3 regions of the Streptosporangium sp. NBC_01755 genome follow, and region 2 is predicted to be linked to each of the others. Evidence: riboswitches for the same ligand, from Rfam matches in the RefSeq annotation. Region 2 holds a riboswitch; each other region holds the start of a gene.
The links. A riboswitch is a leader RNA that binds a small molecule or an ion and turns the genes downstream of it on or off. The one in region 2 is predicted to bind cobalamin.
Positions count from the first base shown of each region.

Region 1 (10,363 bases), 190 kb from region 2:
TCCATGAACGCGAACGGGTTGGCCGTGCCGTACCGGACGGGCATCTGGAGCCTGACCAGCCGCTGGTCGGCCACGTACTCAAGGTAGCGTCGCATCTGCTCCACCCCCATTCCCGGCATGCCGTCGCCGCACAGGTCGGCGGCGAAGGCCAGCTCGGCCGCCACCGCCTCCTCGATCATCCGGGTGACCTGCTCGGCGAGCTTGTCGTCGAACAGTTCGGGCTCCTCGGCCCGTACGGTCTCCACAACGCCGAAGGCGAACTCCATGTGCATGGACTCGTCGCGGAAGACCCAGTTCGTCCCGGTGGCCAGGCCGCTGAGCAGCCCCCTGGAGCGGAACCAGTAGACGTAGGCGAAGGCCCCGTAGAAGAACAGGCCCTCGATGCACGCCGCGAAGCAGATCAGGTTGAGCAGGAACGCCCGCCGGTCCTCCCTCGTCTCCAGCCGGGTCAGGCCGCCGAGCGAGTCGATCCAGCGGAAGCAGAACTCCGCCTTGTCGCGGATCGAGGGGATGTGCTCGACCGCGGCGAACGCCTTGACCCGCTCGTCAAGGTCGGGCAGGTAGGTGTCCAGCAGCGTCAGATAGAACTGGACGTGCACCGCCTCCTCGAACAGCTGCCTGCTGAGATAGAGACGCGCCTCGGGGGCGTTGAGGTGCTGGTAGAGGTTGAGGACGAGGTTGTTGGCCACGATCGAGTCACCGGTGGCGAAGAACGCCACCAGGCGGTTGATCAGGTGACGCTCCTCGGGTGTCATCCTCGCCAGGTCCGCCAGGTCGGAGGCGAGGTCCACCTCCTCGACGGTCCAGGTGTTGCGGATCGCGGCCCGGTAGCGCTCGTAGAACTCGGGGTAGCGCATCGGCCGCAGGGTGAGATCCATGCCGGGGTCGAGCAACATCGGGAAAACGCCCTTTCGGGGTGACTGAGGGGGCGGGCACCGGATCGGTGCCCGCCCGCGGATGGTCGCCGGCCGGTCTACTGGCAGGCGTCGCAGTACTCGGGGTTCTCCAGGGAGCAGGCGACGGCCTCGGGGTCGAGGACAGGGGCGGGGACGGGGACCTCCCCGGCCACCGATGCCGCCACGGTGGCCTGCGCGATCCGGGTGGCCGGACGCGAGCGCAGGTAGTAGGTGGTCTTGAGGCCCGACTTCCAGGCGTAGGCGTACATCGAGGAGAGCTTGCCGATGGTCGGGGTGGCCATGAACAGGTTCAGCGACTGCGACTGGTCGATGTACGGGGTGCGCGCGGCGGCCAGGTCGATCAGCGCCTTCTGCGGCAGCTCCCAGGCCGTCCGGTAGAGCAGCTTCAGGTCTGCGGGGATCTCGGGAATGTCCTGGACGGAGCCGTCGGCACGCTTGATCACGTCGCGGATCCGCGAGGTCCACAGGCCGCGGGCCCGCAGGTCGGCGACGAGATAACGGTTGACCTGGAGGAACTCCCCCGAGAGGGTCTCGCGCTTGAAGATGTTGGAGACCTGTGGCTCGATGCACTCGTAGCAACCGGCGATGGAGGCGATCGTGGCCGTGGGCGCGATCGCGATCATCAGCGAGTTGCGCAGCCCCGTCCTGGCGATCCGCTCCCTGATCTCCGTCCACTCCTCGGACGTCGCGGCCCGGTAGTGGTCGGGGTGGAGCACCCCGGTGGCGGCCCTGGTCTCCTGGTAGGAGGGGTGGCGGCCACGCTCCACGGCCAGGTCCGAGGAGGTCCGGTAGGCGGCCAGCGCGATCTCCTCGGAGATCCGGGTGGACAGCTCCAGTGCCCGCGGCGAGTCGAACGGCAGCCGCAGCGTGAACAGCACGTCGGCCAGGCCCATCACGCCGAGCCCGATCGGGCGCCACCTCTGGTTGGCGCTCCTGGCCTCGGGGGTCGGGTAGAAGCCCAGGTCGATGGTGCGGTCGAGGAACCGCACGGCGGTGCGGACCGTCGCGCGCAGCCGTACCCAGTCGACCCCGTCTCCGGGGGCCGGAGACAGGTGGGCGGCCAGGTTGATCGAGCCGAGGTTGCAGACCGCGGTCTCGGCGTCGCCGGTGACCTCAAGGATCTCGGTACAGAGGTTCGACAGGTGGATGACGTTCTCCGGCCTGGCCGTCTGGTTGGAGGTCCGGTTGGCCGCGTCCTTGAAGGTCATCCAGCCGTTGCCGGTCTGGGCGAGCGTGCGCATCATCCGGCCGTACAGGGTGCGGGCGGGCAGCTGCGCGGCGAACCGGCCCTCGGCTTCCGCGGTCCGGTAGGCGTCGTCGAACGCGGCACCGTACAGGTCGGTGAGGTGCGGGACCTCCTTGGGGTCGAACAGCGACCACACGCCGTCGGCCTCGACCCGGCGCATGAACTCGTCGGGGATCCAGTTGGCCAGGTTCAGGTTGTGCGTGCGGCGGGCCTCCTCGCCGGTGTTGTCGCGCAGTTCGAGGAACTCCTCGATGTCGGCGTGCCAGGGCTCCAGGTAGACGCAGGCCGCGCCCTTGCGGCGGCCGCCCTGGTTGACCGCGGCGACGCTCGCGTCCAGGGTGCGCAGCCAGGGCACGATGCCGTTGGAGTGACCGTTGGTGCCGCGGATCAGCGAGCCCCGCGAGCGGATCCGGCTCCAGGCGATCCCGATGCCCCCCGCGTACTTCGACAGCCGCGCGACCTGCCCGTAGCGCTCGTAGATGGCCTCCAGCTCGTCGCGGGGCGAGTCGAGCAGGAAGCACGAGGAGAGCTGGGGCCTGCGCGAGCCGGAGTTGAACAGCGTGGGCGAGCTGGGCAGGTAGGACATGGTGGCCATGAGCGCGTACAGCTCGGCTGCCTCCTCGACGGTCTCGGACAGGCCGCAGGCCACCCGGAGGAAGAAGTGCTGCGGGCGCTCCAGGACCTTGCGGGTGCTCGGGTGACGCAGCAGGTAGCGATCGTAGACGGTACGCAGCCCGAAGTACTCGAACCTGGTGTCGGCGTCCGGCTCGATGAGCGCGTCCAGGACTTCGGCGTGTGCGGCCACGAACTCCGCGAGCCCGTCGGCGATCAGCCCCGCCCGGTGCGTCGCGGCGACGGACTCGGAGAAGTCGCGGACGCCGTGCTCGGCTGCCTCGTCGGCGATCAGCTCGGCCAGCAGCGCGGCGGCGACCCTGGAGTTCTCCGGGTCGGTGATCACCCTGGCGGCGGCCTCGTCGATGGCCTGCCTGCGATCGACCGTCGCGTTCCCGCTGCCCCGGTCGTCCCCGGCGTTCTCCGCCACGACCCCTGCCGCGTTCTCCACCGCGGTCCCTGCCAAGGTCTCTGTCACCTGGTGCCCCTCGCTCGCTCGGACTTCCCCGTACGGCTCCGCCGGATGGGCACGCGTCCGCGAGCGATCCCGGGCACGCCGGACCGCCTCGTTCCGCGGGCCCTCCCACGAGGCCCTGGACAATCACGTCACCGGCAGGTCTTCGGACTCACGGGCGCCCTGCGCGTGCCTACCGGCCGTCGCTTCCCGGGCATGGTTCACCCAGTGCTCACATGACGGCTTTCGTTCCCGTTCACCGCTGCGGGGCAGTCCCGGAATCTCACCGGGTTCCCTCTTGCCTCGCCCCTTCCGGGGCGAACCAGCAACGAGCAGGATCCTACATCTAGGGGCGTCTGACGCAACTACCCCAACAAGTTGTGTCGGAGGACTTCAGCAACCCGAGCTCGTGGAGTACCCCGCGGGTGCGGGCCGTCTCGGTGAGGAGCCACTGACGGAAGTCGTCGCCGCTGAGGTAGACCCGGCTCCACTCATTGGCCGCGCACAGGGCGCGCCAGCGCGGCGCGGCGTCGATCCTGTCACACAGGGCGATCGCGGCGTCCCGGTCCGCCGGGCTCATGCCCTTGGGCCCCAGCAGACCGCACCAGTCGCTGTACTCCAGCCGGACGTCGACCTCCAGGAGCGTCGGCGCGTCGATCCCGTCGAGCCGGCCGCCCGAGGAGACCACCAGGGGACGCAGGCGGCCGGCTGCGATCTCGGGTCGCAGGGCGCGGGCCGACCCCAGCAGGGCCGCCACCCGTCCGATCTGAAGCGCCTCGGCGGCATCCTCGGCGGCAAGGAAGCCGGCGTACTCCAGCAACCGGGCGTCCACCCCGAGGCACTTGCCGATCATGCCGTAGAGCACGTGGTCGGAGCCGCCCTCCAGCCGTCCGCCGACCGTCAGCGCCGCCGGGTCGCGGCGCAGCTCCGCGGCGAAGTCCTCGAAGGTGTGCAGGCGGGAGTCGGCGGGGACGACCAGGACCGTCCAGTCCCCGACCAGGCGGGCGAGGGGGGTGGTGGCGTCCACCACGGCGGCGGTGTTGGCGATCTCCGCGGCCGTCACCATCGGCATCGCGGTGACGAGCAGCCTGCCCTCGCGCACGAACGAGCCGCGGACGGCGCCGAACGCGTCACGGGGGACGGAACCCAGCGCTCCCGGCCGCTCGACGACCATGGCGGAGCGCGCCAGCCCCGCCAGGACCAGGACGGAGGCGAGCCTGCCCGCCATCCCGCCCCAGCCGTGGCCGTCGGCGGTGGGCTCGAGGATGATCAGGCGGCCCACGGCGGAGTCGGCGGAGTCGGCGGAGTCGCCGACTCTGCCGCAGCTCGCGACGACCATGGCTCCCGCCACCAGCGCGAAAAACCTCCTACGGCGCATAAGCGCCCCTTCCCCCAAGAACCTCCTATACCATAGGTTACCCCTCAATCACTTTCCGCTACAGGTCGGGGAGGTGACCGCAGCCCATCCCTTGACGGGGCGACCATCGTCGGCGGTCGCACCGGTAGCCGTCTCACTCCACCGTGACGCTCTTGGCCAGGTTGCGAGGCTTGTCGACGTCCCGCTCCAGCGCCACGGCGGCGTGGTAGGCGAAGAGCTGAAGCGGGATCGACAGCAGAATCGGGTCCAGCTCGGTCTCGTTCTTGGGTACCACGACGCAGTCGTTGGCCAGCTTGGAGTCGACCGTACGGTGACCGACCATGAGCACCCGGCCACCCCGGGCACGGATCTCACCCAGAGTGGTCAGGTTCTTGTCCAGCAGCTCGTCGTCGGGGACGATCGCCACGGTCGGCATGTCCGGGCCGATCAGCGCCAGCGGCCCGTGCTTGAGCTCGCTGGCCGGGTACGCCTCGGCATGCACGTAGGAGATCTCCTTGAGCTTCTGCGCGCCCTCGCGGGCCACCGGATACCCCCGGACCCGGCCCACGAACATCATGCTCGGCGCCTCGGCGTACTCCTGCGCCAGCTCCTTGAGCTGCGGCTCCAGCGCCAGGATCTCCTTGATCTGGTCCGGCAGCCTCCGCAGCCCCTCGCAGATCCGGCGGCCGTCGGCGGGAGACAGGTCACGCACCCGGCCGAGGTGCAGCGCGAGCAGCGCGAAGGCCACGGCGGTCGAGGTGAACGCCTTCGTGCTCGCCACCGAGACCTCGGGACCCGCGTGCAGGTAGACGCCGCCGTCGCACTCGCGGGCGATCGCACTGCCCACGGTGTTGACGATGCCGAGCACCCGGCCGCCCTTGCGCTTGAGCTCCTGGACGGCGGCGAGGGTGTCATAGGTCTCCCCCGACTGGCTGATCGCCACGTACAGGGTGTCCGCCTCCACCACCGGGCTGCGGTAACGGAACTCGCTGGCCGGCTCCGCATCGGCCGGGATGCGCGCCAGCTCCTCGATGAGCTGCGCGCCGATCTGGCCCGCGTAGTACGCGGAACCACAGCCGATGATCTTCACCCGGCGGAACGAGCGGGTCTCCCGCGCGTCCATGTTGAGGCCGCCCAGGTGGGCGACGTGGAAGCGGTCGTCCAGGCGCCCGCGCAGCGTCCTGGCCACGGTGTCGGGTTGCTCGGAGATCTCCTTGAGCAGATAGTGCTCGTACCCGCCGGTGTCGTAGTGCCCGGCCTCCCAGTCAACGGTCAGCGTCTCCTTGGCCGTCTCCCGCGCGTCGCTGGCGAAGGTGTTGAACCCGTCGGCCTTGAGCACGGCGATCTCGCCGTCCTCCAGGTGGACCACCTGGCGGGTGTAGCGGACCAGCGCGGAGACGTCGGACGCGGCGAACATCTCCTTCTCACCGATGCCCAGCACGATGGGGCTGCCGTTGCGGGCCACCACCACCTCGCCGGGGCGCTCGGAGTCGATCACCGCGATGCCGTATGTGCCGACGACACGCTTGAGCGCGGCCCTGACGGCATCCTCCAGGGAGTCGGAATCCTTGACCGTACGGGCGATCAGGTGCGAGAGCACCTCGGTGTCGGTCTCCGACAGGAAGACCGCGCCGTCGGCCTCCAGCTTGGCGCGCAGCTCGTCGGCGTTCTCGATGATGCCGTTGTGCACGACGGCGATGCGCTCGTCGCTGGACAGATGAGGGTGGGCGTTGACGTCACTGGGCACGCCGTGGGTGGCCCAGCGGGTGTGGCCGATGCCCAGCCCGCCCTTGAACCGCGCGGGCACGACCGCCGCCAGGTCGGCCACCCGGCCCTTGACCTTGCGCATCTTCAGACCCTTGTTGGAGACCACCACCCCGGCCGAGTCGTAACCCCGGTACTCAAGGCGCTGCAGGCCCTCCAGCAGGATGGGGGCCGCGTCCTTGGGCCCTACATAGGCCACGATTCCACACATGTAACCGTTCCTTATCCATAGACGATCCGGCGCAGCTGGCGCTGGGAGAGTTCGGGTGCCGCGACACGACGTACCGCCAGCTCGACGGCCACCCGGGGGAAGATCTCATCGTTGACCAGCCCCCTCGCCCTGAGTTCCGCGTGACGCCGCCGTACGAATTCCTCGACGGGCTCGGAGAAGTAGGCCAGCACCTCGGCGACGACTCGCGCCGCCTCGCCCGGACCGAGCGCGCTCGTCCGGGTCAGGTGGGTGATCAGATCCTCATACGGATGCCGCGTCGTGGACACAGAGCAGGACCATACGCACCCGGGAGAGCGGACACCAAGTTTTCTGCCCGATTCCGGGCAGAGAATCTCCACAATGCGGTAACCCCGCCACAGCACGCGACAGTCGGCAATCTCTGATAACTCTAAGTAGCCATCAGAGGGGGAGGAACCTTCATGCGCCGCCTGCCGGGGATCACCGTCGTCGCCGCTCTCACCGTACTGGTCTCAGCCGTCCCAGCACAGGCGACACGTCCGGAGGACCGGGTGGCATGGCCCTGGAAGCACCCCGCCCCCTTCACGACCGCGACGTCCCCCGATGCCGTCACCGACACGCCGTCACCGACCGGAACGAGGGCGCGGTCCGGCAGGCAGGCCGCCTTCGCCGAGGCGGCGCGGGCGTACGGGGTGCCGGAGAGCGTGCTGCTCGCGGTCTCCTATCTGGAGTCCCGCTGGGAGGGCCACGGCGGGCTGCCCAGCGTCTCGGCCGGTTACGGTCCGATGCACCTGGTCGACGGCCGAGCCAGGCCGGGCCGCCCCCACGGCGTCGGCGAGGACCCGCGCGGCGACGAGACCCGGCCGCGCGCGATCGCCCTTCCCCCCGTCGCGCCGCCCCCGCCCCAGGACACCCTGCGACGGGCCTCGAAACTGACCGGCCTGCCCCTCGGCCGGCTGCGCGAGGACGCCTCCGCCAACATCATGGGCGGTGCCGCGCTGCTCGCCGACTACCGGCGCCGCACCGGCGGGAGCCCTGACACCGGTCCGGCGGGCTGGTACGAGGCGGTGGCCCGCTACCCCGGCACACCGGAAAGGGGCGCCGCGGGAACGGAGGCGGCGCGGTCCTTCGCCGACGAGGTCTACGCGACGATCCAGGCCGGGGCCGCACGCGTGACCGACGACGGCGAACGGGTGGTGCTGCCCGCGATACCGGACCTTTCCACACCGCGGGCGCCACTCACCCCCGAACCGTCTCTCCCCGAACCGTCTCTCCCCGAACCGCTCGCCCCGAAGGCACAGCGCCGTGCGCACGGCCCCGCACCCACACCCACCGCCGCACCCTCCCTCGGCACGGAGCGCGCCGAGAAACCCGTGACCGAGCCCGCAACAAAGATCGCCGCAGTGCTCCCTGCGGCCCCCTCCCCCCTGCCCATGGCGAGACCCGTGGCGAGACCTGCGGCGTCCGCCGTGGCACCCGATGTGAGGCCCGCCGTGGAACCCGCCATAGGACCCGCCGTGGAACCCGCCGTGGGGCCCGACTGCCCGAGGAACGTCTCCTGCGAGTGGCTCCCCGCCGTCTACAGGCGGCTCAAGAGCGGCGGGTACGGCAACCACGATCGCTCCGACGGCCCCCGGAAGATCGACTACATCGTGATCCACGACGGCGAGACGAGCTACGACGCGATGACCCGCCTGGTCAAGAACCCCGACTACCTGAGCTGGCACTTCACCATCCGCTCCAGCGACGGCCATATCGCCCAGCACCTACGGGCCAGGGACATCGGCTGGCACGCCGGAAACTGGTACGTCAACTCCCGCTCCGTCGGCCTGGAGCACGAGGGCTACCTGGCCAAAGGCGGAGCCTGGTTCACCGAGGCGATGTACCTGGCCTCGGCCAGACTGGTACGCCACCTCGCGGCCAAGTACGACATCCCTCTCGACCGGGCGCACATCCTGGGACACGACAACGTGCCGGGCACCACCCCGGAGACCGTGGGCGGCATGCACGACGACCCCGGCCCCTACTGGGACTGGAGCCACTACTTCGAACTGCTCGGCAGCCCGCTGCGCGCCTCGGGCGGCGACACCGCGCGCTCGGTGCTAATCAAGCCCGACTACGGCACGAACAGCCCGAACTTCACCGGCTGCAGTGGGGGGTGCCGCAGCCTGGGCGCCGCCTCGGTCTGGCTGCACACCCGTCCCTCCCTCACCGCGCCCCTGGTCAGGGATATCGGCAAGCACCCCACCGGCGACTCCACGTACAGCGTCTACGACCACGCCGCCCGCGCCTCCACCGGCCAGCGGTACGCACTCGCCGAGCGCAGGGACGGCTGGACCGCGATCTGGTACCTCGGCCAGAAGGCGTGGTTCAGCGATCCCGCCGGAGCCCCCACCTCCCTGCCCGCCTCCGGCCCGCTGGTGACGCCCAGGCCGGGCCGCTCCCCGGTGAAGGTGTACGGCAGGGCCTACCCGAAGGCGCATGCCTACCCCGGGGGCGTCCCCGTACAGGCCCTGACCCCGTTGCAGTACTCGATACCCGCGGGGCAGGTCTACAGCTCCGGCCCGATGACCACGGCCTCCTATCTGCGAGCGGCCGCCTTCGACCCGTCCGAGCACCGCGTGGTCAGGGGCGAGATCCGCTACCGGCAGATCCAGTTCGGGCACCGGATCATGTTCGTCCGGGCCTCCGACGTTCAACCGCTCAGGAAGTGAAGATCTTCGTCAGACCCGCTCCCTGCGCACATCCGCCCTGCGGAGGCGCTAGAGTTTTCACGTGCGCCGCCGGAGTCGTCTCCGGTGAACACGCGGAAGTGGCTCAGTGGTAGAGCATCACCTTGCCAAGGTGAGGGTCGCGGGTTCGAATCCCGTCTTCCGCTCCGGCAGATCCTCCGGGATCTGACTGGTGGAGTGGCCGAGAGGCGAGGCAACGGCCTGCAAAGCCGTCTACACGGGTTCAAATCCCGTCTCCACCTCAGCGCACGACCTGCGGACCCCCAGGATCCGGTAAGGTAGGGCGAACGCCGAGGGGAAACCCGAAGCGAATACGCGGAAGTGGCTCAGTGGTAGAGCATCACCTTGCCAAGGTGAGGGTCGCGGGTTCGAATCCCGTCTTCCGCTCTGATGACACCCGAGGACGATTAGCTCAGCGGGAGAGCGCTTCCCTGACACGGAAGAGGTCACAGGTTCAATCCCTGTATCGTCCACCAGACAGATCCCAGGCCATCCGCCTGGGATTTTCTGTTTCCCGGCACCGTGACGCACGCACGGAGCGACTCCGAACGGAGGCCGCCCTCGCCTGACGCGATCTCGGATCCGGAACAATCATCACGATCATCTTTTTGGCACGCGTCACCGGCCGACAAAGAGGCACCATGGGAGGACGCATGACCTGAAACACGGTTAATCGCTATGCTCTTGAAACGTGGCAAAGGGGGCGAGCCTGTGCAGCGCGTGGTGGTCGATCCTGAGGTGCCCAGGAACATCGCCGAACTGCTCCGTCGTAACGGGCCCCTGCTCTATCGCCTTCGCACCGGACGCGTCCCGAGGGAGGACGACGGCCCCCGGATTCCGGGAGTGCTCATAGGGCTCTTCGGCGGGTCGACGGTTGTCGCGGCGGGCGGATTGACACTCACCGACCTCCCGCTCCCGGCGGCCGCCGTCGTGCTCACCACGCTGGTCAGTCTGTATCTCCTCATCCTCACGGTGATCTATCTCGCCAGGAAGCCCTCACCCGTCGACTCCGTCGAGCGGGTCCTGTACCGGCACTCCGTGCAGTGGCAGGGGCGCTTCCTTCTCCTGGAGGATTTCGACCACGACGCCAG
Region 1 covers NZ_CP109131.1:388,134-398,496, forward strand. Annotated here, with positions in the region: gene OG884_RS01590 (ribonucleotide-diphosphate reductase subunit beta) at 1-896, opposite strand, end outside; gene OG884_RS01595 (ribonucleoside-diphosphate reductase subunit alpha) at 974-3,253, opposite strand; cobalamin riboswitch at 3,370-3,571, opposite strand; gene OG884_RS01600 (tripartite tricarboxylate transporter substrate-binding protein) at 3,576-4,607, opposite strand; gene glmS (glutamine--fructose-6-phosphate transaminase (isomerizing)) at 4,741-6,561, opposite strand; gene OG884_RS01610 (hypothetical protein) at 6,573-6,848, opposite strand; gene OG884_RS01615 (N-acetylmuramoyl-L-alanine amidase) at 7,002-9,254, shown strand; tRNA gene OG884_RS01620 (tRNA-Gly) at 9,347-9,418, shown strand; tRNA gene OG884_RS01625 (tRNA-Cys) at 9,444-9,514, shown strand; tRNA gene OG884_RS01630 (tRNA-Gly) at 9,588-9,659, shown strand; tRNA gene OG884_RS01635 (tRNA-Val) at 9,674-9,748, shown strand; gene OG884_RS01640 (hypothetical protein) at 9,984-10,363, shown strand, end outside.
Region 1: it holds a riboswitch for cobalamin, as region 2 does, so the genes downstream of both, OG884_RS01595 (ribonucleoside-diphosphate reductase subunit alpha) here and metE (5-methyltetrahydropteroyltriglutamate--homocysteine S-methyltransferase) in region 2, are expected to answer to the same signal.

Region 2 (10,363 bases):
GGCTCGCCGTCGAGCCGGGCCGCTCGATCGCCGGACCCACCGCCGTCGCCCTCTACGAGGTGGGCACGGTCAAGGAGATCCCCGGCGTCAACACCTACGTCAGCGTGGACGGCGGGATGAGCGACAACCCGCGCCCCGCCATGTACGGCGCCGCCTACACCGCGCTCCTGGCCTCCCGCTCCTCGGACGCCCCGCTGCGTAAGGTCACCGTGGTCGGCAAGCACTGCGAGAGCGGCGACGTGCTCGTCCGAGACCTGCCGCTGCCCGCCGACGTACGGCCCGGCGACCTGCTGGCGATCCCCGCCTCGGGGGCCTACCAGCGGTCGATGGCGAGCAACTACAACCATGTGACGCGGCCCCCGGTGATCGCCGTCCGCGACGGGGCCGCCAGGGTGATCGTGCGCCGGGAGACCGAGGAGGACCTGCTCCGCCTCTACCTGCGTTGAACGTGCCGGGCTGGGACCGTTCCCGGCCCGACGCGGCGCCGACGTCCACACCCAGGGAACCCACCCGACGGCTGGGAGCGAATCGCGGCTGGGCCGTGCGCTCACCCTAGCCGGCGCGACCAGAGGACGGGCGTCAGGATCGTGTGGTGGCCACGGCCACCACACGATCCTGGAGTGTCCCGGCCGGCGACCTCCCGGTCGGGGGGACGGACATCGACCATCGTGTGGGACGGCGGATTTCAGCGGCGTGCGGGTGGAGGGCCTGAGCCCGCCCGAGCTGGGACGCCGTCTGGGCGCCGGGCTCAGGTCTCTGTCTGGAGAGGGGTTTCGAAGCGGGTCAGCCAGGTGGTGAGGAGCGATTCGAGGTGTGCGGACTCTTCGGGGGTCAGCTCGTCGAGGAGGCGGCGTTCGTTGCGCATGTGCTCGGCGAACGCCCGGTCGATCAGCTCCTTGCCCGCGGCGGTGAGCGCGACCACCCGTCCGCGGCCGTCGCTCTCGCTCGGGCGACGGGTGACCAGCCCGTCACGTTCGAGCCGGTCGATGCGTTTGGTCATCGCACCGGTGGTGACCATGGTGAAGGCGGCGAGCTCTCCGGGGGCGCGCTCGAACGGCGCGCCGCCGCGTCGCAGGGTGGCGAGGACGTCGAACTCTCCCTCCCCGAGCCCGTACCGCCGGTAGACGACACAGAGTTGTTCGGTGAGGTGCCCGGCGAGGCGGTGCAGGCGCCCGATCACACCCTGCGGGCTCACATCCAGGTCCGGCCGCTCGCGAGCCCATTCCTGCTGGATGCGGGCTACATGATCCAGGTGTTCGCTCATGCCTGCAATATAGCTTCCAGAGAAGCTATATTGCCTTCTATGGAAGCTAATTTTCGCTGGGCGTTGGTCACGGCGATGGCGCCGATCACCTGGGGGACGACCTACTTCGTCACCCACCAGTTCCTCCCGCCCGGCTACCCCCTGTACGGGGCGGCCATCAGGGCGCTGCCCGCGGGACTCCTGCTCCTCCTCATCAGCAGAAGGCTTCCTTACGGGGCGTGGTGGTGGAAATCCCTGGTCCTCGGAACTCTCAACATGAGCGCGTTCTTCGCGTTGATCTACCTGGCGGCTCAGCTGCTTCCGACGAGCATCGCCTCGACGATCATGGCGACGTCGCCCGTCGTGATGATGCTCCTGGCCTGGTCGCTGCTCTCGGAGCGCCCGCGGATCCTGCACCTGGCCGGAGCCGGCGTCGGCATCGCGGGGGTGTGCCTCATGCTGTTCACCGGCGCGGCCGCCGTCGACGCCCTCGGCGTGCTCGCGTCCGTCGCGGCCATGGTGATGTCGTCGGTCGGCTACGTGCTGGCCAAGAGATGGAACGAGGATGTCGACGTGCTGTCGTCGACCTCGTGGCAGCTCATCGCCGGGGGAGTCGTCCTGCTGCCCTTCGCCGTCGCGGTGGAGGGCCCGCCGCCGAGCCTGGACGGACCTGCGATCCTCGGGTTCGGTTATGTCAGCGTCGTCGCGACGGCTCTCGCCTTCGCCGCCTGGTTCGCCGGACTACGGCACCTGTCGGCGGGAACGGTGGGACTCGTCGGGTTGCTGAGCCCGGTGACCGGGGTGCTGATCGGTACGACGATCGCCGGAGAGGCGCTCACCGCGCAACAGTTCTGCGGGCTGATGCTGGCACTCCTCGGCATCCTCCTCGGGCAGCCCGTCGCGGCCCGCCTCGTCGCGATCAGGCGGCAACGACGCCGGGCAAGGCCGGCAGGGCCTGCCCGGCGTCGAGAACGAATCAGCCGCTGACAGTGCCGTGTGGCCACGGACTTCGACTCCGACTCCGACGGCGCTCGGTCGGCGCCCTCCTGAGCGCGGATCCGACGGCACCCGGTCGGTCTCTCATCCCGGTCACGCTAGGCGATCAGGATCGGCCCCCGCACTCCGATATCGAGCCAGGCCGATGGCACCTGGAATATCGTCAGCCTGCGGCCAGGTCCATGCGGAGGAACTCGGTGATGCGGAGCAGCCTCGGTGGGCGTGGCACCTCATCGGAGAGAGCCTGGAACGCCTCGTCTTTCCCGACGAGGCGTGGGGCGGCGAGTTCCACCTCCCTCCCGTCGACCCGGAGCCGCGCCCCGTCGGCCGCCAAGATGTTCTGCACCCAGTCCGAGCGCGATCCATACACCAGAACGAACAGGTAGCCGCCGTCGACGGGGTGCGTATCGAGCGGCGTGCGGTACGTCGTGCCAGAGGTGCGACCGACGTGAGTCAGCACCGGCCATGTCCCGCTCGCGATCGCGCGAGGGTTGAACACCCGCTTGTTCACGTGCCCCCACCACTTCGGCATCGGCATCGGGGTCTTGGCGGGGCCGATCGCTCCCCTGTCACCTGGGGGAACCGAATGCGTCTAGGCTGGACCCGCAGTCGGTTCGCCCTGCCCTCCAGGCAGGCGCGTCGTAAGAGGGAACCCGGTGCGGCCGGCGCTCGCCTGTTTGGCTCGCGAGCTCGCCAATTCCGGGACTGCCCCGCAGCGGTGAGTGGGAACGACCGCCGTCAAACGCACTGGGTCCGAGTACCGGACCGGGGAAGCGACGGCCAGTAGATGCCCGGGCGAAATCCCGGGCGTGCCCGCGAGTCCGAAGACCTGCCACTGCCCGCGTGCGACCACGCACGCGGTGACTTCGGTGACCTCGAGGGCGGGTCGGCGCTGCGAGCGGGCACCAGATCAGGGTGCTCGCCGGTCAGCCGTTCCTTCGCGCCCATGAGAGCACCGGGGTTCTCCATGACTCGCGAAGGAGAGTTTCGTGGCTGAGACTTCCGCCACCCCCGCATCACTCGCCACCGTCCACGGCTATCCACGCCAGGGGCCGGACCGCGAGCTGAAGAAGGCGATCGAGGGCTACTGGGCGGGCCGCGTCACCGCCGATGAGCTGCATGACACCGCGGCCCGGCTGCGCCGCGACAACTGGCGGCACCTGGCCGGTGCCGGCGTGCGGGAGGTCCCCACCGGCGACTTCTCACTGTACGACCACGTGCTGGACACCACCGTCATGGTCGGCGCCATCCCTGAACGTCACCGGGCCGCCGTCGAAGCAGACGCCCTGGACGGCTACTTCGCCATGGCGCGCGGCACCCAGGCCGTCGCTCCGCTGGAGATGACCAAGTGGTTCGACACCAATTACCACTACCTGGTGCCGGAACTGGGGGCGGACACCGTCTTCACCGCCGATCCGGCCAAGCAGGTCGGCGAGCTGCGTGAGGCTCTCGCACAGGGGCACAGCCCGCGTCCGGTGCTGGTCGGCCCGGTGACGTACCTGCTGCTGGCCAAGCCCGCGCCCGGCATGGACCCCGGCTTCGACCCGACCACCCTGCTGGACCGGCTGCTGCCGGTCTACGTGCAGGTGCTCACCGCCCTGCGCGCGGCGGGCGCCGAGTGGGTGCAGCTGGACGAGCCCGCCCTGGTACAGGACCGCGACCAGGCCGTGCTGGACGCCGCGGCCCGCGCCTACCGGGAGCTCGGCTCCCTGACCTACCGGCCGAAGATCCTGGTCGCCAGTTACTTCGACCGGCTGGGAGAGGCGCTGCCGGTTCTGGCCGAGGCGCCGATCGAGGGACTGGGCCTGGACTTCACCGGCCCGGCCGCGGCGAACCTGAACGACCTGGCCAGGGTGGGCGGGGTTGTCGGCAAGCGTCTGATCGCGGGCGTCGTGGACGGCCGCAACGTGTGGATCAACGACCTGGAAAGGTCACTGTCCACCCTGGCCACCCTGCTCGGCCTGACCGACCGGGTGGACGTGGCGGCCTCCTGCTCGCTGCTGCACGTCCCGCTGGATGTCGCGCTCGAGCACGGGGTGGATCCGCAGGTCGGCCGCTGGCTTGCCTTCGCCCGGCAGAAGACGGCCGAGATCGTCACCCTGGCCAGGGCACTGAGCGAGGGCACCGGCGCCATCGCCGGGCAACTGGCCGCCAACCGGGCCGATCTCGCCTCGCGGGCGGCCTCGGCGCTCACCCACGACTCCGCCGTACGGGCCCGTAGCGCGGCGGTCACCCCGGCCGACGCACGCCGCTCCCAGCCCTATCCCGAGCGGGCCGTCGCGCAGCGTGCCCGCCTTGGCCTGCCGTTGCTGCCGACGACCACCATCGGCTCCTTCCCGCAGACCACCGAGTTGCGGGCGGCCCGCGCCGACCTACGCGCCGGACGCATCGACGCCGCCGCCTACGACGAGCGGATCGCCTCCGAGATCCGCTCGGTTCTGGTCTTTCAGGAGGCGGCGGGCATCGACGTCCTGGTACACGGCGAGCCCGAACGCAACGACATGGTCCAGTACTTCGCCGAGCAGCTCAACGGATATCTGGCCACGCAGCACGGCTGGGTGCAGTCCTACGGCACCCGCTACGTGCGGCCGCCGATCCTCGCCGGAGACGTCTCCCGCACCGAGCCCATGACGCTGCGCTGGACCCGCTACGCCCAATCCCAGACGGCGCGTCCCGTCAAGGGCATGCTCACCGGGCCGGTCACCATGCTGGCCTGGTCCTTCGTCCGTGACGACCAGCCCCTGGCCGAAACCGCCCGCCAGGTGGCGCTGGCCCTGCGTGATGAGGTCGCCGACCTGGAGGCCGCCGGCACCGCCGTCATCCAGGTCGACGAGCCCGCCCTGCGTGAGACCCTGCCACTGCGTGCCGCCGACAGGCCCGGCTACCTGGCCTGGGCAGGCGAGGCCTTCCGGCTCACCACCGGCGGGGTGCGGGCCGACACCCAGATCCACACCCACATGTGCTACGCCGAGTTCGGGGAGATCCTGGCCGCGATCGACGACCTGGACGCGGATGTGATCAGTCTGGAGGCCGCCCGTTCGCACATGCAGGTGGCGCGCGAACTCGCCGAGGCGGGCTACCCGCGCGAGGTAGGACCAGGGGTCTACGACATCCACTCCCCGCGCGTCCCCGGCGTCGGGGAGGTCGCGTCCCTGTTGCGTAAGGGGCTCGATGGTATCCCGGCCGGGCGGCTGTGGGTCAACCCCGACTGCGGCCTGAAGACCCGCGGCTGGTCGGAGGTGCGCGACTCCCTCGACAACCTGGTCGCCGCGGCCCGTGAGATCCGTAAAGAGGTGGCCGACCAGCCATCGGCCTGACCCGTCCGGTCCCGGCGCGGCATCGCGCCGGGGCCGGATCCCGTCGCCGTTCGGCCGGCTGGATCGCTGCGGGGCGAAGGCTCCGGCAGCGATGGCGGCGAAGAGCCGGTGGCGTCGCGCCTCGCCAGCGCGGCGGCGAACCGCTCCTCACAAGAGTGGGTCGCCTCTCCCAGGCTGATCTGGCGGGGCACCGGTGAGGTGACCGGTGGCGGGGCGCCGGTCACCGTTTTCTCGCCGCGGGCCAGACGACGGATCTCGTCCAGGTTCGTGCTCGTACCCGCGGGCAGGACGGCCTGGGAGCCGGGCCGCCGGATCGTCACGCGTCCCCGGCCGGCCACCAGCGCCTCCTCGGTGTTCAGGTCGACGACCAGCGCGGTGTGCTCGTCGATGCCCAGGACGGCGGCGCCCGGCGGCAGTTCAGGTTCCATCCGGGTCAGCCGCCGCTCGCCCAGGTAGCAGTAGCGGGTGTCGTGGGTGCCGCCCTCGGCGTTGTCGTAGTGCGGGACGACCGCTACCTTGAGGCCGAGGACGCCCAGCAGGTCCAGGCCCGGCCGCCAGTGGGGGGCGGCGCCCACCTTGTAGATCTCGTGCACCGGCACGGTCGCCACGCCCGCCGTGCAGGCGGCGGCCGAGGCCAGCACCGTCGCCCCCTCCCGCGCCCGGACACGGGCACGCAGGTCGCCGGCGACGTGCGTCGAGACCCATCGATCGAGGGCGAAGGTGGGGCTGCCGGGGCCGGAGAACACCCAGTCGGCGCCACCGACCTCGTCACCGACCTCGACCTCCAGGCCGACGCTGCGCGCGAAGTATCCCCGGGCGCGGGCGGAGATGTCGGCGGCGTTCTCCTGGAAGGCATACGGGGTGTCGAGCAGCACCGCCCGCGCCCCGCCACCCAGCTGGCGGATCACCGCGCGATGGACCTCGACCATCGTCGGGCTCGTCTCGCCCGAGCCCATGAGCACCAGCACCCCAGGCCGTCCCGCCATCGAGTCCCGCCTCTCTGTCGTCCTGCGCCAAGCCACGCACAGGAACGCTCCGACGGCAATAGCATCTCTGCGATAAACACGTTGTTGCATAATCAATGCAACAGTGCGGCCGGATGACGGGACATCATGTGAACGAGCAGCTCAGCCACCTCGTACCGGTATCGGTCGAGATCCTGTTGCTGCGGGCCGACCCGGCGGGCGCATGGCGCTACCGGCGCATCGTGACCTCACTGGACAGAGGAGAAAACCCGGACCAGGCGGTCCGCCGCGCCGGCGGCCTCACCGCCGAGGCGACGTCCACCGTGGTGCACTCCACGAGTTGGCGCTACCAGCCCGAAGGCCAGGTCGTCCTGACCTACGCCGTCTGCCCCGATCCCGCCGCCCACCTGCCGGCGATCGCGCTGACGGATTTCCAGCTCGTCAGAGGATCCGCGCCTTCGGCGCCGTCACCCGAGCACCTGCAGGTCGAGAACGTGGTCGCCCACGCCCTGCGGCACCTGGCCTTTCTTGTGCTGACCGACCCGGTCGTGGGCGAAGCCCTCACCCGCGACCCGGCCCTGGCCGCCGGCTTCGACGCCCTCAAGCGCAACGCCGTACCGCTTGGCGTCGCCGGAGGACTACGGCCCGTGGGGGAGCGGTGAGGACGCTCGCGGGCATGGGAGGGCAGGTCGGCGGAGATGCCGACTCGGTCTCGTCGGATAGCTTGCAGATTCCTTGCAATTGAGAGGATTTCGTATTAAGTCAACGTAAGTGGCGATCAGGGACCAGGCAATGGGTGCCTCGGCGCGACATGATCAGTTGCTCGTTGCCCGTCAGGGCGACCGCTCGCCACCCTCGGGCGCGGTAGAGGCCCAGGGCCGCGGCGGCGCAGGGGTGGGTGGTCAGCCAGTGCATTCCCGGCACGGCGCGGGCGAGCACGGCGTCATGGAGCGCGGCTCCGAGCCCCAGCCCGCGCCGCTGCGGCAAGACGCCCAACTCCTTGAGCGTGAAGTCCTGGCCCGGCTCATGACAGGTCAGCCTCGCCAGGTGCGAGCAGCGCACGCCGTAGGCGAAGCCGTACAGCTCCTCGCCGCCGAGGGCGAGGGCGAGCACGAACCCGGGCTGCTTACTGTCGGCGAGCAGCCGCGCGGCCACCCCCCGTGCGGCGGGGTACGGCTCGCGCCAGGGCGGCAGGGTGAAGACGTCGCCGCCGACGTCGGCGATGGCCACAAGGTGGGAGGCGGCGGCCTTCGGGCCGACCACCTGGATGTGGAAGGAGGCGACGCCCAGCCGTCCGGTTGGACCATTCACCAAGGAAGGACGGACGGTGGGCGCCGCGGTCATCGGGTCAGACGCCCTTGGCCTCGGTGAAGCGGGCGATGACGTCGTTCCAGTTGATCAGTGACCACAGCTTCTGCACGTAGTCGGGGCGCACATTGCGGTACTGCAGGTAGTAGGCGTGCTCCCAGGCGTCGAAGACCAGCAGCGGCGTGGTGTTGAGCCCGACGTTGCCGTGGTGGTCGTAGACCTGCTCGACCACCAGGCGCCGGCCCAGCGGCTCCCAGGCCAGGATGCCCCAGCCGGAGCCCTGCACGGTCGCGGTGGCGGTGGTGAGCTGCTTCTGGAACGCCTCGAAGGAACCGAAGTGCTCGGTGATGGCATCGCCCAGCTCGCCGTCGGGGCGGTCACCGCCATCGGGGGAGAGGTTCTGCCAGAAGATCGAGTGCAGCACGTGCCCGGACAGGTTGAAGGCGAAGGTCTTCTCCAGGCCGACCAGCCCGCCGAACTCGCTCTTGTCGCGGGCCTCGGCGAGCTTCTCCAGGGTGTCGTTGGCGCCCTTGACGTAGGCGGCGTGGTGCTTGGAGTGGTGCAGCTCCAAGATCTCCCCGGTGATCGCGGGCTCCAGGGCCGCGTAGTCGTAGGGCATATCCGGAAGGGTGTAGTCACCCATGGGTGTCTCCTCTGCGAGCTCTAATGCATTTATCTCGCAACAACAATAATCATGCAACTACCCGAGACGGTGCGCGGCATGCCGCTGCGGGTTCTCAGCAGGTCCGGCAACACCGGCAGCAGCCGCGCAACACCTGGCCCGGGGGGGTGACCTCGAATCCGGTTCGTGCCATCAGGCTCGCGGCCGTCTGCGCCAGGTCCTCAACGGCTACATCGGCCAGGACCCCGAACACGACCGTGAGTACGATCAGAGCGGCTCCGCCCACCCACAAGGGCACGCGCAGCCCGGCCACCGACGCCAGTGCTCCACCCGCCACCCCGCCAACCGCGCCGACGGCGAGCATGACGCCAAAAGCGCCCTCGGACAGGTGCATGCCACACCACACTGCAGGGCTTGTTGCAGTGCTGGACCGGCGCGTGCCCTACCTGCTACCGCGATCTCCCCGCCCCAACCGCAGTCCCTCGGCACCCACCAGGCTCAACCGAAGTACTACTAGTCGAAGTCGCCGTTCCTGATGCCGTTGATGAAGGCGGTCCATTCGGGGGTGGTGAAGATGAGGGCGGGGCCGGTGGTGTTCTTGCTGTCGCGGACGGCGTGGCGTCCGCTGGACAGCCTGGCGACCTCGACGCATTCACCGCCGTTGCTCGCCGAACGGGTGGACTTGATCCACTTCGCCGCTGCCAGTTCCCGGTTCAGGTCCATCGCTTGATCGTCTCCTTGATCAGCTTCAGCGATTCGCGCTGGGACAGTGCTTCGACGCGGATCGTCTCGTATCTCAATGCTAGGACGGCGACCTCGTCGGGTCGATCGGTCACTTGACCCGCACTGGCCGACTCGACATAGGCCGCGTTGAGCATTCCCCGATGCGCCTGCGCGACGACGAAACCTCCGCTGACGCCGGTCGTCGTGCGGGCCTGGGTCGGAAGGACTTGGAGCGCGATGTCAGGACGTTCGCCCGCCTCGGCGAGGTGCTTGAGCTGTGCCGCCATCACGTGGTCCTCGCCGACAGGACGGAACAGGACGCTCTCGTCGATGACCGCCCACAGCATGGGAGGGGTCGGCCGGCTGAGGATGCTCTGACGGTCCATCCGGGCCGACACGTACTCCTCCAACTGCTCGGAGGTGATGCGGGGCTCGCCGCGCAGCATGGCCTCGGCGTAGTCACGGGTCTGAAGCAGGCCGGGAACGACGAGAGGTTGCCAGGCCCTCAGGGTTTCGGCCTCCCGCTCGATCTCGATCCAGGGTCTGAACCAGTCGGGTAGGTGGCTGCCCACGTGGTTGAGCAGGTCCCACAGGTCGGTGAGGGCGGTGCCGAGCTCCAGGACCTCGTCGATCTTCTCGGCCATCTCTCTGGGCGCCTTCCGATGTCCGAGTTCCACCATGCTCACCAGGCTGACCGACCACCCGATGCGGTCGGCCAGTTCCTTCTGGCTGAGACCTGCTTCCTTGCGGCGCCTGCGTAGTTCTGCGGCGAAATATTCCTTTGGGGAGACTGTGGGGCTAATGCCCGGGGAGATGGACATTTCCCTTCCTCTCGTTAATGCACGACCCTCCACACATATCTGTGTAGTGACCGTGAGTCCGGGGTTGCTACCGAGCGTAGTCCTTTTTTGGGAATCTCGGAATAGACATCGGGTAGACGCCGGGAGTTGAGGCGAGAAAGCCCGAAAGGCGGACCAAAGGGCTGGGTGAAAGGGCATCGTGATGCAGTCGACCAGAAAGTCAGGGGAGATCTTCCTGCGGAGAGAACCGGAATCGGTTTCGCGCGCACGGGAGATGGTGCTCGATCTCCTCGGCGCCGATCATCCGGCCTACGAGCAGGTGCGGCTGGCCGTCTCCGAGATCACCACGAACGCCGTCGAACACTCGGAATCCGGCCCGGTAGGGGACC
Region 2 covers NZ_CP109131.1:575,142-585,504, reverse strand. Annotated here, with positions in the region: gene lysA (diaminopimelate decarboxylase) at 1-446, shown strand, start outside; gene OG884_RS02435 (MarR family winged helix-turn-helix transcriptional regulator) at 749-1,264, opposite strand; gene OG884_RS02430 (EamA family transporter) at 1,304-2,230, shown strand; gene OG884_RS02425 (nitroreductase family deazaflavin-dependent oxidoreductase) at 2,403-2,750, opposite strand; cobalamin riboswitch at 2,832-3,090, shown strand; gene metE (5-methyltetrahydropteroyltriglutamate--homocysteine S-methyltransferase) at 3,229-5,556, shown strand; gene OG884_RS02415 (hypothetical protein) at 6,656-7,183, shown strand; gene OG884_RS02410 (GNAT family N-acetyltransferase) at 7,284-7,832, opposite strand; gene OG884_RS02405 (superoxide dismutase) at 7,870-8,472, opposite strand; gene OG884_RS02400 (hypothetical protein) at 8,567-8,845, opposite strand; gene OG884_RS02395 (DUF397 domain-containing protein) at 8,965-9,174, opposite strand; gene OG884_RS02390 (helix-turn-helix domain-containing protein) at 9,165-9,995, opposite strand; gene OG884_RS02385 (ATP-binding protein) at 10,177-10,363, shown strand, end outside.

Region 3 (10,363 bases), 2.3 Mb from region 2:
GGCCTGCGAGGAGGGTGGGGGAGTTCAGTTTCTGGGGGGTGAGGTTGCCCGCTTGAACCTGGTCGAGGAGGGTGAGCCAGGTCTTCGGGGTGATGGCGATGGTGGGGCCCTGGGGGGAAGGGTTGTTGGAGTTGTGCAGCCAGACGGTGGTGCCGTCGAATCGGGCTTCGACGCAGTTGCTCTGGGCGCCGCTGCGAGTGCTCTTACGCCAGATTCCGCAGGAATACCGATCGCCAACCATCGTTGAGCGTCCTTCCTGGATAAATCATGCCATTTAGAGCGTAACGGCTATCTCGCTGAGAAAGGAGTCTGATTTATCGGGACTCAGGGCAAGGCCGCAGAGGTGATCGAAAGCCCGTAGATACTGCTCGACGCTGTGTTCGTCCTCGATGTAGGCGTCGGTGTTCATCGTTTCGACATGCGCGACGTCCAAGCTGGGAAGACGCAGGATGGTGAAGGCGCCTGACATTCCAGGATGAGGTTGGCTGGTGAACGGCAGAACCTGCAGTGTGACGTTGGGCCACGCCGCGCACTCGCGTAGATACTCGATCTGATCACGGAAGACCTCGGGGCCGCCGATGGGGTGGCGGAGAGCGACCTCGCTGATCAGGGCGCGTAGGGTAACCGGTTCCTGCCTCCTGAGGATGGTCTTGCGTGTCGTCCGGACGGCGACGAACTCCCCGAGCTCGGTGGCGCTGCTCAGACCTTGCATGGCGGACACGAACGTCCGGGCATACGCCTCCGTCTGTAGTAGCCCCGGCATCAGATAGGCCTCGTAAGTTTGGATCTCGGTCGCCGTCGATTCGAGCCGTATCAGGTCTACGTACGAAGGCGCCAACGCGTCGCCGTGCTCGACCCACCAGCCGCGCCGTTCCTGCTGTATCTCAGCTGCGACGACCATGAGCTTGTCGCGGACGTTTAGGTCGGTGACTCCGTAGGCGTCCAGGATCGGAGGCACGTCGCGGGGTGGGATACCGACGATGCCGTTTTCGATGCGGCTGAGTGAGGCCGTGGAGCGTTTGCATTTGTCTGCTGCTATGGCAAGTGAGGGGATTCCCGCCGCCGCTCGAAGTTCTGCCAGCTTCGCGCCGAGCCAGCGCTGCCGAAGTGACGGTATGTCTGTGTTCATTTTCCCTCCCGCAGTGATGAGCCTGATCAAGGTGAGCCGAAATTGGAACTTGGCGTAACTATTTCGCTCAACCAGCTTGCGCACCGGAACCGCAAAGCTCACTGTAGACCTCAGCAGTCGGTCACCAAGGGAGATCGACCAAAAGCGTTTCGTAATCAAGGTCGAGCAGGCTCGGTGCCTGAAGTGTCGGGGACGCCGCTCTCGTCGCGGGAGGTGACGACCGTGAGGATCTGCCGGGCGGTGGCGTACCGCCATGGAGTCGAGTCGTGTCAGGCGGCTGTGGAACGTTCCCGGGCCGATCGGCACCGTGGACGAGGGAAGGGACAGGGATGATCGTGAAGCGTTCGCGTGCTCTGATCGTCGGCGGGATCTCCGGATTGTTCCGGGGTAGACGGTTCAACGGCGCTGATCGGAGGTTCTCGGGTTTGGACTGGCAGCTGTTCGCGCTGGACGTGCTGTCCGCCTCCCCGAGCTTTTCCCGCCGGTTCGCGGCCACGGCCTCGCAGGTCAGACCCGCACGCACCTTCGTCGCCGACCTGCTGGGGGAAGAGCACCCCCGTAGGGACGACGCCGTCCTGCTCACCAGCGAGCTTGCCGGGAACGTGATCCGGCATGCCGTCCAGCGGGAGTTCCTCGTCTCGCTGGCGTTCGCGACCGGCGGCGTGCTGGTCGCGGTCCGGGACTGCGGTTCGTCCAGGATCCCCTACCCGAGGCAGGCGGAGGAGGAGGCCCCGAGTGGCAGAGGGCTCGCCCTGGTCGACACACTGGCGGCACGCTGGGGCTTCCACCGATCCCCCGGAAGCACGAGCGTCTGGTTCCAGCTCGCCACGCCCTCGCCCGGCCTGGGCGGCGACGGCTGATCATGCGGGGTTGTTCCCGGAGGCGTGACCGGCGTCGAAGGTGTTCATCCGCAGCTCTCCGGTGGCTGAGGCGCCGTTGCGGGACAGCACATGGACGCGGCGGCCGTGCGGGTGGATGGGGTGGACATCCGCCGGGGCGGCCCCCTGTGGCGAGTCTCGAAGCGGTACGGGCAGACTCTGGCAAGTGAAGCGAATCCTCATCATCGGCATCGGCGCCGGTGATCCCGACCATCTCACCCTCCAGGCGGTCAAGGCCATCGCCCGTACCGACGTGTTCTTCGTCCTGGACAAGGGTGAGGCCAAGCATGACCTCGTCCAGTTGCGGCACGACCTCGTCGACGCGCACGCCCGCCCGCCGTACCGGATCGTCGAGGCCGGTGACCCCGAGCGTGACCGGACCACCCCCGCCTACGCCCCCGCGGTCGAGGACTGGCGCTCGCGCCGCGCCGACATCTGCGAGCGGTTCATCCGTGACGAGCTCGACGAGGGGCAGACGGGTGCCTTCCTGGTGTGGGGGGATCCTGGCCTGTACGACAGCACCCTGGCCATCGTCGAGGAGATCCACCAGCGGGGCTCGGTCCGGTTCGAGCACGAGGTGATTCCCGGTGTCAGCAGCGTGTCCGCACTCACCGCCCGGCATCGCGTCAGCCTGACCCGGGTCGCCCGGCCGGTGCACATCACCACCGGCCGGCGTCTCGCCGAGGAGGGGCCCTCGGCCGACGACGTCGTCGTCATGCTGGACGCCCACTGTGCCTTCGCCGATCTGGGCGCCGATCTGGGCGACGACTTCGACATCTACTGGGGCGCCTACATCGGCACCCCGGACGAGATCCTGGTCGCCGGACCGGTGTCCGAGGTCGCCGACCGCATCCGCGAGCTGCGTGCCGAGGCGCGGGCGCGCAAGGGCTGGATCATGGACACCTACCTGCTCCGCAGGGTGTCCCGCTGAGCACCTGCCGCGGCGGCCTCCGGAGGCCGCCGCGCGTCCGGCCGGTGTCCGGAGGCCGATCGCACCGGCTTTCTCGGTCCGCCGTCGCCGTCACGGTCGTATGGCTCGCGAAGAAGAGGCTCACCTCCAGAAACCTCGTCCATCCCGGGCCGGTGAGCGGGTCGTGACGGCCGGATCGGCAGACGGAACCGGATCCGGCATGCCGCAATGAATCACCTTATGTTGACTATCCACTACAAAAAGAGTTACATTTCGGACGATTTCGCGGTGGTCCGAGGGAAGTCCGGTGAGAAGCCGGTGCGGTCGCGCCACTGTATCCGGAACGCGAGTTCCGGGAGCCAGGTTACTTGGCCGCCGCGTCCTCATCTGTCGGGACGCGTCATCCCCAAGGAGGCTACTCATGCGTGAGCTGTCCGTTTCACAGCCCGTTCCCCTCTCCCACCTGGCTCGCTGGCTCGTGGCGGTTCCGCTGCTCCTGCTGGTGGCCTACCTGGTCACCTTCGACCAGGGGGCGGTGTCGCAGGCGGGCGACTATCTGCACGAACTCATGCACGACGGGCGCCACCTGCTCGGCGTTCCCTGCCACTAGGCCGCGCGTCGTGATACGTACCCTGCTGCTCCGCGGCCTGCTCGTCGGGCTGGTCGCCGGGCTGATCGCCGCCGTGTTCGCCTACCTGCTCGGCGAGCCGAACATCGACCAGGCCATCGCGCTCGAAGAGGCCGCCGCGCACGCCCAGACCGCGGCCGGGCACTCCCACGGGGAGGAGGCGCTGGTCAGCCGGTCCGGCCAGCAGGCCGGGCTCTTCCTCGCCCTGGCCCTGTACGGCATGTCCGTGGGAGGCATCTTCTCCCTCGTCTTCGCCGGGCTGCGCGGCCGGATCGGACCCCGTTCCGACGTGGTGCTGGCCGCGACGATGGCCGCCACCGCGTTCGTCGCGATCGTGCTGGTGCCGTTCGTCAAGTACCCGGCCAACCCGCCCGCCATCGGTGATCCGGACACCATCGGCAGCCGGACCACGCTGTACCTGGTCCTGGTCGCCATCGGCCTGCTGTCCGTGGCGCTGGGTGTGGCCTGCGCCCGCAGGCTGCCGGCCCGGCCCTGGCTCGCCGGCGCGGCCGGCTTCCTGGTCCCCGTCATCGTCACCCTGTTCGTGCTGCCGACGATCAACGAGGTGCCCGACGGCTTCCCCGCCCAGTTGCTGTGGGACTTCCGGGTGTCCTCCCTCGGCACGCAACTCGTGCTCTGGTCGGCCATCGGCGTCCTGTACGGCGTCGCCGTCCAGCGCGCCGTCCGCCGCGACGCGCTCGCGGTGGCCCCGAACTGAACGTTCGGCGGGTCGGGTACGTCAACAGGATCTCGCAGAAAGAAACCTCGTGATCGGTGCCTATCCGTTCAGTGCCGTCGTCGGTCTCGACGACCTCAAGCTCGCGCTGACACTCAACGCGGTCTCCCCACGGGTGGGTGGTGTGCTGGTCCGAGGGGAGAAGGGGACCGCCAAGTCCACGATCGTCCGCGCGCTCGCCGCACAGCTCCCCGCGGTCAAGGTGATCGCCGGCTGCCGCTTCTCCTGCGACCCGGCCGAGCCGGATCCGGCCTGCCCCGACGGCCCGCACGGCGCGGGCGAGAGTGGGCAGGAGCGTCCGGCCGCGCTGGTGGAGTTGCCCGTCGGCGCGTCGGAGGACCGGCTGGTCGGCGCGCTCGACATCGAGCGCGCGCTCACCGAGGGGGTCAGAGCGTTCGAACCCGGCCTGCTCGCCGCCGCGCATCGGGGTGTCCTCTACGTCGACGAGGTCAACCTGCTGCACGACCATCTCGTGGACCTGCTGCTCGACGCCGCCGCGCTCGGCACCTGCTTCGTCGAGCGCGAGTCGGTCTCGGTACGGCACGCGGCGCGGTTCCTGCTGGTCGGCACGATGAACCCCGAGGAGGGCGAGCTGCGGCCACAGCTTCTGGACCGGTTCGGGCTGACCGTCGAGGTGCGGGCGTCCAGGAATCCGGACGAGCGGGCCGAGGTCGTACGGCGCCGCCTGGCCTTCGACGCCGATCCCGCCGGGTTCGCCGCCGGGTGGGCGGGACAGGAGGCGGACCTGGCACGGCGGATCGCCGAGGCCAGGGAGCGGGTCCCGAAGGTCGTGCTGCCCGACGCCCGGCTGCGCCAGATCGCGGCGGTGTGCGCGGCCTTCGAGGTGGACGGGCTCAGGGCCGATCTGGTCACGGCCAATGCCGCCATCGCGCACGCCGCCTGGCGCGGCGGCGCCGAGGTCACGGCCGAGGACGTACGCGAGGCGGCTCGCCTCTCGCTGCCGCACCGCCGCCGCCGCGACCCGTTCGACGCGCCGGGCCTTGACGAGTCCCGCCTCGACGACCTCCTGGCGGAACACGGCGGCGACGACCCGGACGACCCGGACGGAGGGCCGAGCGGTTCCGGCGGTCCGGGCGATTCGGGCGGTTCGGGTGGTTCGGACGGTCCGGTGAACTCAGGGGACGGTCCCGAGACCGGCTCCGCGGAAAGTCCCGCGCGTGATGGTTCCGGTGCGGGTGGCCCGCACGGGGGCGCGGACGGCGATGGCGTGGACGGCGGTGGTTCGCACAACGGCGGTTCGCGCGACGGTGATTCCGGGACCGGTGCCTCCGATGTCCCGGATGCCTCCGACGGGATCGGCGCCTCGCCGGACCGTCCCTCCGCCGAGCGGGTGATCGCCGCCGCCGAACCGTACCGGGTGCGCCCCTTCCAGGTGCCGGGCCTGGGTGACGGCGCCTCCGGACGGCGGTCGCGGGCCCGCACTTCCAACGGGCGGACCACCGGATCGCGGGTTCCCGCCGGGCGGCTCCAGCGGCCGCACCTGTCGGCGACGCTCCGCGCCGCCGCGCCGTACCAGCGTGAGCGCGGACGCACCGGCCCCGGCCTGCTGGTCCGTGACACCGACCTGCGCGAGGCCGTCCGCGAGGGCAAGGAGGGCAACCTGGTGCTCTTCGTGGTGGACGCGAGCGGTTCCATGGCGGCCAGGCAGCGCATGCGCGAGGTCAAGGCGGCCGTGCTCAGCCTGCTGCTCGACGCCTACCAGCGGCGGGACAAGATCGGGCTGATCACCTTCAGGGGATCCACGGCGGATCTGGTGCTGCCCCCGACCTCCTCGGTCGAGGTCGGCGCGGCGCGGCTGCGGGAGCTGCCGACCGGCGGCCGTACCCCGCTGGCCGCCGGGCTGCGCCGGGCCGCCGAGGTGCTCAGGGTGGAGCGGCTACGCGACCCCACCAGGAGGCCGCTGCTCGTGGTGGTCACCGACGGCCGGGCCACCTCGGGGTCCGACCTGGCGGCCACCGCCGCGCTGCTCGCCGGTACGGCGGGTGTCGTGGTCGACTGCGAGAGCGGTCCGGTACGGCTCGGCCTGGCCCTCGACCTCGCGGCCAGGCTGGGCGCGCCCGCCGTGAGGCTCGACGCGCTGGCGGCGGGCGGCGGGCTCGGCGGGCTCGTCCGTGACCACCGGACCGACTACAGGAAGGCGGGCTGAGATGCCGCAGGGCAAGCCGGAGACGGTGCCCGAGGACGGGCTCACCACGCGTCAGCGCCGCAACCGGCCGCTGCTGATCGTGCACACCGGGCCCGGTAAGGGGAAGTCCACCGCGGCCTTCGGGATGGCGCTGCGCGCCTGGAACCAGGGCTGGCCGGTCGGGGTGTTCCAGTTCGTCAAGTCGGCCAAGTGGCGCATCGGTGAGGAGCGGGCGCTCGTGGTGCTCGGCGAGTCCGCCGAGGGCGGCACCGTGACCTGGCACAAGATGGGCGAGGGCTGGTCGTGGATCCAGCGGCCGGGCAGCGAGGAGGACCACGCCGCCGACGCCCGCGAGGGCTGGGAGCAGATCAGGCGCGACCTGGCCGCGGAGACCTACCGCTTCTACGTACTCGACGAGTTCACCTACCCGCTGAAATGGGGCTGGCTGGACGTGGACGACGTGGTCGCCACCCTGGTCGCGCGGCCGGGCAACCAGCACGTTGTGATCACCGGCAGGGACGCCGACCCGAGACTGGTCGAGGTCGCCGACCTGGTGACCGAGATGGGGAAGGTCAGGCACCCGATGGACGCCGGGCAGAAAGGCCAGAAGGGCATCGAATGGTAGTGCCGCGACTGGTGATCGCCGCGCCGTCCTCGGGCAGCGGGAAGACCACCGTCGCGACCGGCCTGATGGCGGCACTGCGCACGCGGGGCCTGCGTGTCTCACCGCACAAGGTGGGACCCGACTACATCGACCCCGGCTACCACGCGCTCGCCACCGGGCGCCCCGGCCGCAACCTCGACCCCTGGCTGACCGGTGAGGACCGGGTCGCGCCGCTCTTCCTGCACGGCGCGCGGGACGCCGACATCGCCGTGGTCGAGGGGGTGATGGGCCTGTACGACGGCGCCGGGAGCGAGGACTTCGCCTCCACCGCGCACGTGGCCCGGCTGATCGGTGCGCCGGTGGTCCTCGTGGTGGACGCCGCGCGGCAGGGCAGGTCCGTGGCCGCGCTCGTGCAGGGCTTCGCCTCCTTCGACACCCGGGTACGGCTGGCCGGGGTGATCCTCAACCGGGTCGGCTCGCGGCGGCACGAGGAGATCTGCCGCGCCGCGCTGGACGAGAGCGGCATCTCCGTACTGGGCGTGATCCCGCGCGTGGACGGCGTGGCCACCCCTTCACGCCATCTCGGGCTGATCCCGGTGGCCGAGCGCAGCGGGGACGCGGTGGCGGCGGTGGAGCGGATGGGCGCTCTGGTCGCCGACTCCTGCGACCTCGAAGAACTGGTGGCCCTGGCGCGCTCGGCGCCGCCGCTGCCCGCGGATCCCTGGACCCCGGCCTTCGCCGGGGCCGCGCCCCCCTACGGCAGGCGGCCGGTCGTGGCCGTGGCGGGCGGGGCGGCGTTCACCTTCGGGTACGCCGAGCAGGTCGAGCTGCTCGCGGCGGCGGGGGCCGAGGTGGTGACCTTTGACCCGCTCAGGGACGAGCGCCTACCGGAGAACGCCGGTGCCGTCGTCATCGGCGGTGGCTTTCCCGAGATGTACGCGGCGGAGCTGTCCGCCAACGAGCCGCTCCGCCACCGGGTGGCGGCCTTCGACGGCCCGATCGTCGCCGAGTGCGCCGGGCTGCTCTACCTGGCGCGCGAGCTCGACGGCCATCCCATGTGCGGAAGGCTCGACATCACCGCGACGATGACCGGCCGGCTCACGCTGGGCTACCGCGACGCCGTGGCGACCGCCAAGTCCGTGCTCACCCGAGAGGGCGAGCGTTACCGGGGCCACGAGTTCCACCGCACGGCCACCGATCCCGGACACGCGACGCCACCGCTGTTCCGCTGGAAGGGCGCGGCCGACGGCTTCGCCGAGCCCCTTCTGGCCGCGTCCTACCTGCACCTGCACTGGGCCGGCAGCCCTGAGCTGGCTGAACGCCTGGTCGCGGCCATCGGTTGAACCCGCTCCTCGCGGGCTGGGCGGAGGCGTATGTTCGCGCCGGTCCGGCAGCCCCGAGTCGGGCGGAGGCGTACGTCCGCGCCGGTCCGGCAGCCCCGAGTCCGGCGGCCGTCGGCTGAGCCGTCCTGCCCTCGGGGGCGGCGTGGAAAGCGGGTCAGCGGTCCTCCAGGTCGCCCTCGACGGTGAGGTACGCCTCCCGTAGGGCCGTCATGATCTCGGGGTCGGGGTGCTTCCACATCTTCCTGTCGGCCGCCTCAAGCAGCCGTTCGGCGATGCCGTGCAGCGCCCACGGGTTCGACGCGGCCATGAACGCCCGGTTCTCCGGGTCCAGGACGTAGGCGGCGGCCAGCCTGTCGTACATCCAGTCGGCCATCACGCCCGTTGTGGCGTCGTAGCCGAACAGGTAGTCCACGGTGGCGGCCAGCTCGAACGCGCCCTTGTAGCCGTGCCTGCGCATCGCCGCCAGCCAGTTGGGATTGACCACCCTGGCCCGGAAGATCCGCGCGGTCTCCTCGTGCAGGGTCCTGGTCCGCACCGCGTCCGGGCGGGTGCTGTCGCCCACGTACGCGGCGGGTGCCCGGCCGGTGAGCGCCCGCACGGTGGCGATCATCCCGCCGTGGTACTGGAAGTAGTCGTCGGAGTCGGCGATGTCGTGCTCGCGTGTGTCGACGTTCTTCGCGGCCACCGCGATCCGCCGGTAGGCGCTCTCCATGTCCTGCCGCGCCGGTGTCCCGTCGAGGTCGCGGCCGTAGGCGAAGCCGCCCCAGACCGCGTACACCTCGGCCAGGTCGGCGTCGTCGCGCCAGTTTCCGCTCTCCATCAGCGGCAGCAGGCCCGCGCCGTAGGCGCCAGGACGGGAGCCGAAGATCCGCAGGGTGGCCCGCCGCTCGTCGCCGTGCGCGGCCAGGTCGGCTTCGGCGTGCGCCCGCACGTAGTTCTCCTCGGCGGCCTCCGCAAGGCCCGCGACCAGCCGTACGGCGTCGTCCAGCATGGTGACGACGTGCGGGAAGGCGTCCCTGAAGAACCCGCTGATCCGTACGGTCACGTCGACGCGGGGCCGGCCGAGCTCGGTGAGCGGGACCGGTTCGAGGCCGCTGACCCGGCGGGACGCCTCGTCCCACACCGGCCGCACGCCGAGCAGCGCGAGCACCTCCGCCACGTCGTCGCCCGCCGTGCGCATGGCGCTGGTGCCCCAGACCGACAGCCCGACGCTGCGCGGCCACTCACCGGTGTCGGAGCGGTACCGCTCCAGCAGGGAGTCGGCCATGGCCTGCCCGGTCTCCCACGCCAGCCTGCTGGGCACCGCCCGGGGATCGACGGAGTAGAAGTTCCGCCCGGTCGGCAGCACGTTGATCAGCCCGCGCAGCGGCGACCCGCTCGGCCCGGCGGGGACGTAACCGCCGTCGAGCGCGTGCAGCACCGCGCCGATCTCGTCCGTGGTCCTGGCGAGCCGGGGCACGATCTCCTCGGCTGCGAACCCGAGCACCTTCTCCACGGCGGCCAGGACTCCGGGGGCGCGGTCATTGGCGGCCAGGACTCCGGGGGCGCGGTCATTGGCGGCCAGGACTCCGGAGTCGTGGTCACTCCTGCCGGCGAGGACGGACGCGGTGACGGGGGAGACGGCGAACGGGTCCCAGCCGCGCTCCTCCATGCCCTCGACGAGGGCGCGGGCCAGCGACTCGGCCTCGTCCACGCTCACCCTCGCGGCGCCGCCGTCCTCGGCCAGGCCGAGGGCCTCACGAAGGCCGGGGAGTGCCTCCTGACCGGCCCAGATCTGGCGGGCGCGGAGCATGGCCAGCACGAGGTCGACGCGGGCCTTCCCCTCGGGGGCGCTGCCGAGCACGTGCAGGCCGTCGCGGATCTGGACGTCCTTGACCTCGCAGAGCCACCCGTCGACGTGCAGCAGGAAGTCGTCGAACCCGCTGTCCTGCGGCCGGTCGTCGACGCCCAGGTCGTGGTCGAGCCTGGCGGCCTGGATCAGCGTCCAGA
Region 3 covers NZ_CP109131.1:6,392,338-6,402,700, forward strand. Annotated here, with positions in the region: gene OG884_RS30335 (DUF397 domain-containing protein) at 1-241, opposite strand, end outside; gene OG884_RS30340 (helix-turn-helix domain-containing protein) at 275-1,129, opposite strand; gene OG884_RS30345 (ATP-binding protein) at 1,459-1,989, shown strand; gene cobF (precorrin-6A synthase (deacetylating)) at 2,174-2,938, shown strand; adenosylcobalamin (AdoCbl) riboswitch at 3,189-3,335, shown strand; gene OG884_RS30355 (CbtB domain-containing protein) at 3,339-3,527, shown strand; gene OG884_RS30360 (CbtA family protein) at 3,538-4,263, shown strand; gene OG884_RS30365 (magnesium chelatase subunit D family protein) at 4,313-6,448, shown strand; gene cobO (cob(I)yrinic acid a,c-diamide adenosyltransferase) at 6,450-7,052, shown strand; gene OG884_RS30375 (cobyrinate a,c-diamide synthase) at 7,046-8,374, shown strand; gene cobN (cobaltochelatase subunit CobN) at 8,529-10,363, opposite strand, start outside.
Region 3: it holds a riboswitch for cobalamin, as region 2 does, so the genes downstream of both, OG884_RS30355 (CbtB domain-containing protein) here and metE (5-methyltetrahydropteroyltriglutamate--homocysteine S-methyltransferase) in region 2, are expected to answer to the same signal.